DNA from 2 places in the Arthrobacter sp. Dra40 genome. Region 1 is predicted to be linked to the other one. Evidence: riboswitches for the same ligand, from Rfam matches in the RefSeq annotation. Region 1 holds a riboswitch; the other holds the start of a gene.
What was found. A riboswitch is a leader RNA that binds a small molecule or an ion and turns the genes downstream of it on or off. The one in region 1 is predicted to bind S-adenosylmethionine.

Region 1 (2,185 bases):
CAGTCGTTCTTCGAACGGGGTCAGATCCCCGACCTCCACGCACCAACCCATCCAGCCGCCGCCGGCTTCGGACCGTGCACGGACCGCCTGGCCGAAGGGGGCCTTGTCCGACGCGGGGTGGTCCAGGACCTCCACGACCTCCAGGTAGTGGTGGTCGGTGAGGGGGAAGATCATATTGCGGGTGCCGAAGCGGGGATGCACCCCGCCCTTGACTGCGTCGATGCCCAGAGCTGCGGCTATCCGCTCTGAAGTGGCAGCCAGACCGTCGGGTTCAGCAGCATAGGAAACATGGTCGAAGCGCATGGCTATATCTTGGCACTTTGTGAACCCGCTCTCGACTTAGGGTGACCTAAGTCACTCGGTTGTCGCTGCGGCTCTTCACCATAGGTCATGAGCAAAGCGGGCAGCCATGGCACGGCCTCAAACAGGGGAGAAGCTCTGCCGTGCGCGCCCCAAAGTGCGGGGAGCGGCCCAGCCGCGCCCGCCCCCACGATGCGGGGAAAGGCTGTGCCGCGGCCGGTCATAAGGTGTCACATTCTTGCGGCTGGACGCCTGGCCACGGACACTGGAAGCAGGTCATGAGTGCCAGCGTGAAACCCCGGTTTGCTGGCCGGCAACCCTCCAACCGCGTGGGGTGCCCCGGGTGAAGACCAGGCAGCCGCCATGAGGCGGTGCGCAAGCGCGGGTCACACCCGGGATAGACATGCCGGCACGGCCGGATCCCGGATGACCCCTTCCACTGAAGGAGTTGCACCATGTCCACTGCAGATTGGTCCTTTGAGACCCGTCAGATTCACGTAGGCCAGGAGCCGGATGCCGCAACAGGCGCCCGGGCCCTGCCGATCTACCAGACAACCTCGTTCGTCTTCCCCAGCACGCAGAGCGCCGCGGACCGCTTTGCCTTGTCCGAACTGTCGCCTATCTACACCAGGATCGGCAACCCCACCAGCGAGGCAGTCGAGACCCGGATCGCGAACCTCGAAGGCGGCGTCGGCGCCCTGCTGCTCGCCTCGGGACAGGCAGCATCAACCTTCTCCATCCTGAACCTCGCCGAGGCCGGCGACCATATCGTGGCCAGTCCCAGCCTGTACGGCGGCACCTACAACCTGCTCCGCACCACGCTGCCCAAGTTCGGCATCGACGTCACCTTCGTCGAGGATCCGGACAACCTGCAGCAGTGGCGCGACGCTGTGAAACCGAACACCAAAGCGTTCTTCGGCGAGGTCGTCTCCAATCCGCGCCAGGACGTGCTGGACCTGGAGGGCGTCAGCGCCATCGCCCATGAGAACGGTGTGCCGCTGATTGTCGATAACACGTTGGCAACCCCGTACCTGATCCGCCCGATTGAGTGGGGTGCTGACATCGTGCTCCATTCGGCCACCAAGTACCTCGGCGGCCACGGGACCGCCATCGGCGGGGTGATCGTGGATGGCGGCACCTTCGACTTCGCCGCGGACCCCGGCAAGTTCCCGGGCTTCAACACTCCGGACGAGACCTACAACGGGTTGATCTTCGCCCGCGACCTGGGGGTCAACGGTGCCTTGGGTGCCAACCTGGCCTACATCCTCAAGGCCAGGGTGCAGTTGCTGCGCGATCTGGGGTCCGCCATTTCGCCGTTCAATGCGTTCCTGATCGCCCAGGGACTGGAGACGCTGAGCCTGCGCGTGGAGCGGCACGTGGCGAACGCGCAGAAGGTCGCCGAATTCCTGGAAGGGCACGACGACGTTACCTCCGTCGCGTACCTCGGCCTGCCCTCGAGCCCGTGGTACGACCGCGGCCGCAAGTACGGTCCGAAGGGCACCGGCGCCATCGTTTCCTTCGAGATCAAGGGCGGCATCGAAGCCGGCAAGCGCTTTGTGGACGGCCTTGAACTGCATTCGCACGTGGCCAACCTGGGCGATGTCCGCTCGCTGGTGATCCACCCGGCGTCGACCACCCACGCCCAGCTCTCGGCCTCGGAGCGGCTCGCCGCCGGGGTGACGGACGGGCTGGTCCGGCTGTCGGTGGGCATCGAGAACGTCAACGACATCATCGCCGACCTGGAGGCCGGTTTCCGCGCCGCCAAGGGTGCGGACGACTAGGCAAGCAGGTAGAGCGCAGCGTGACGATAGTGCAACCGCAGGAACTGGTGGAACAGGCGACGGACGGCCTTCTGCGCCGGATGCCTCTTGGCGCCCTGGAACTG
Region 2 (2,185 bases), on a different contig from region 1:
TGCCGAGGCGTTCAGCGGCCTCCGGCTGGCCGGAAAGGTCCGCCGCCTGGGTGTCTCGAACATGTCCGGCGAGCAGATGAGGTGGCTGCAGGCGGCGCTTGACGAGCCGCTCGCAGTGAACCAGCTGGAAATGAGCCTGTACCGGCGGGACTGGCTTGAATCAGGCGTGCTGGTCAACCACCCGCAAGGCGCGGCCGTCAGTTTCCCGCACGGCACCCTGGAGTATTGCGCTGCCCACGCGGTGGAACTGCAGGCCTGGGGCTCGCTGGCACGGGGCCGCTACAGCGGCCGGCCGGCGGAGCCGGGTGCCGGCGACGAGGGCGCCGCTGGCGACGGCGGCGAGGGCGCCGCGGATGGGGCGGCGGCGGCTTTGGTCTCCGAGCTGGCCCGGGACAAGGGCTGCACGCAGGAAGCGGTGGTGCTGGGCTGGCTGCTGCGCCATCCGGCCAAAATCCGCCCGGTCGTGGGTACCAGCAATCCGGATCGGATCAAGGCCTGCGCCCAGGCCGAGGAGATCGGCGCCGCGATGACCCGGCAGGAATGGTACACGCTGTGGGTGGCGGCGCGAGGGCGCCCGCTGCCCTAGACGAACGCGGGCTGCACCAGCCTGCGGAACGCGGAGTCGTGGAAGACCAGCGGTTCGTGCGCGCCGTCGTGCGTGCTCAGTGCGTGTACCTCCAGCAGCACCACGTGGTGGTCGCCGGCCGGGAACTCCTGATATACCGAGCAATCCAGCCACAGCGCTGCCTCGTTGAGGAACAGTGCGTCCTGATCGGTGCGGTGCAGGCTCAGCCCGGCGAAGCGGTCGCCGTTCTTGGAAGCAATCTGGCGGCAGACGCCGTCGTGCTCTGTGCTCAGCACCGAAACGCCGATCCGACCGGACTGGCGGACCAGCGGCCAGGTCCGGGAGGTGTTCTGGACGGCGAACATCACCAGCGGCGGCTCCAGCGAAACGCCCACGGTGAAGGAGGAGGCGATGATGCCTTGCGGCTTGCCGTCGATGACGGCGCAGAGCGCTGCGATCCCGGAGGGAAAGCGCCCGAAGGCGGAGCGAAGGGTGTTCGGGGTCAAGTCGTTGTGCAGGGACATGGCCATCCTTGAAGCTCAGGCGCATCCGCTGCTGCCGAAGGATACGCGTACTTGCCTGCCGACAAACCCGGCTGGCCGAATCATCACCTGGAGCACCCCGCTACGGTAGAGGGTTGCCGGCCAACTAGCCAGGGCTGTGAAGTTGGCGCTCGTGATTCATTTCCAAGGTAAGAGCGGGACGTGACCCAGGTCAAACGCGGGTAACAGTTCGTTAAAAACTCCGTGGGCCAGGCATTGGCCCGGACTCCGCTGCCTCAGGCGTCGGCCGGCTGTTCCGCGCCGCGGTTCAGCCGGAAGGGATGGGCAGGATAGACGCCCAGAATCCGGATTTCTGTGGTGAAGAATTCCAGTTCCTCGAAGGCATGGACCATTGACTGGTCCTCCGGATGGCCTTCGACGTCCACCATGAACATGGTGGCCGCGAATTCGCCGCCGACCATGTAGCTCTCCAGTCGGGTCATGTTGATGCCGTTGGTCGCGAACCCGCCGAGCGCCTTGTACAGTGCCGAGGGAACGTTCCGCACCCGGAACACAAAGCTGGTCACGGCGGGACCGGGCAACTCCTCGCGGCTGGGGACGGGCCGTCGGTCGGCCAGCACCACAAACCGGGTGGTGTTCGTTGGGTCGTCTTCCACTTTCTCGGCGAAGACTTGCAAGCCGTAAAGCTCGGCGGCCATCGGCGGCGCCAGCGAGACCTTGGTGGGATCGTTCCACTCAGCAACTTCACGGGCCGAGCCGGCGGTATCACCAGCGATGACCGGCGTCAGTCCCAACCTGCGGATCAGCTTGCGGCACTGTCCCAAGGCATGGATGTGGCTGTGCACTTCACGGGCCTGTTCCACCGTGGCCCCCGGAATGCCGAGCAGGCTGAAGCGGATGGGCAGGAAGAATTCCTCCACGATCTGCAGCGTGGTCCTGGGCAGCAGGGCATGGATGTCCGCCACCCGGCCAGCGATCGAGTTGTCAATGGGGATCATGGCCAGGTCGGCCTCGCCGCTCGTGACGGCGGCAAAGGCGTCTTCAAAGCTGGCGCACGGCACCGCGTCCCAGCCGGGCCGGACCTCAAGGCATGCCATATGCGAGTTCGAGCCGGGTT

Region 2: it holds a riboswitch for S-adenosylmethionine, as region 1 does, so the genes downstream of both, AC5RWT_RS16460 (flavin reductase family protein) here and AC5RWT_RS31890 (bifunctional o-acetylhomoserine/o-acetylserine sulfhydrylase) in region 1, are expected to answer to the same signal.

What each region holds. Positions count from the first base shown of each region.
Region 1 covers NZ_JBNHHB010000224.1:106-2,290, forward strand. Annotated here, with positions in the region: partial or broken gene AC5RWT_RS31885 (VOC family protein) at 1-303, opposite strand, end outside; SAM riboswitch class IV at 575-688, shown strand; gene AC5RWT_RS31890 (bifunctional o-acetylhomoserine/o-acetylserine sulfhydrylase) at 756-2,081, shown strand; gene metX (homoserine O-acetyltransferase MetX) at 2,162-2,185, shown strand, end outside.
Region 2 covers NZ_JBNHHB010000037.1:30,544-32,728, reverse strand. Annotated here, with positions in the region: gene AC5RWT_RS16465 (aldo/keto reductase) at 1-586, shown strand, start outside; gene AC5RWT_RS16460 (flavin reductase family protein) at 583-1,089, opposite strand; SAM riboswitch class IV at 1,132-1,246, opposite strand; gene AC5RWT_RS16455 (prephenate dehydratase) at 1,344-2,185, opposite strand, start outside.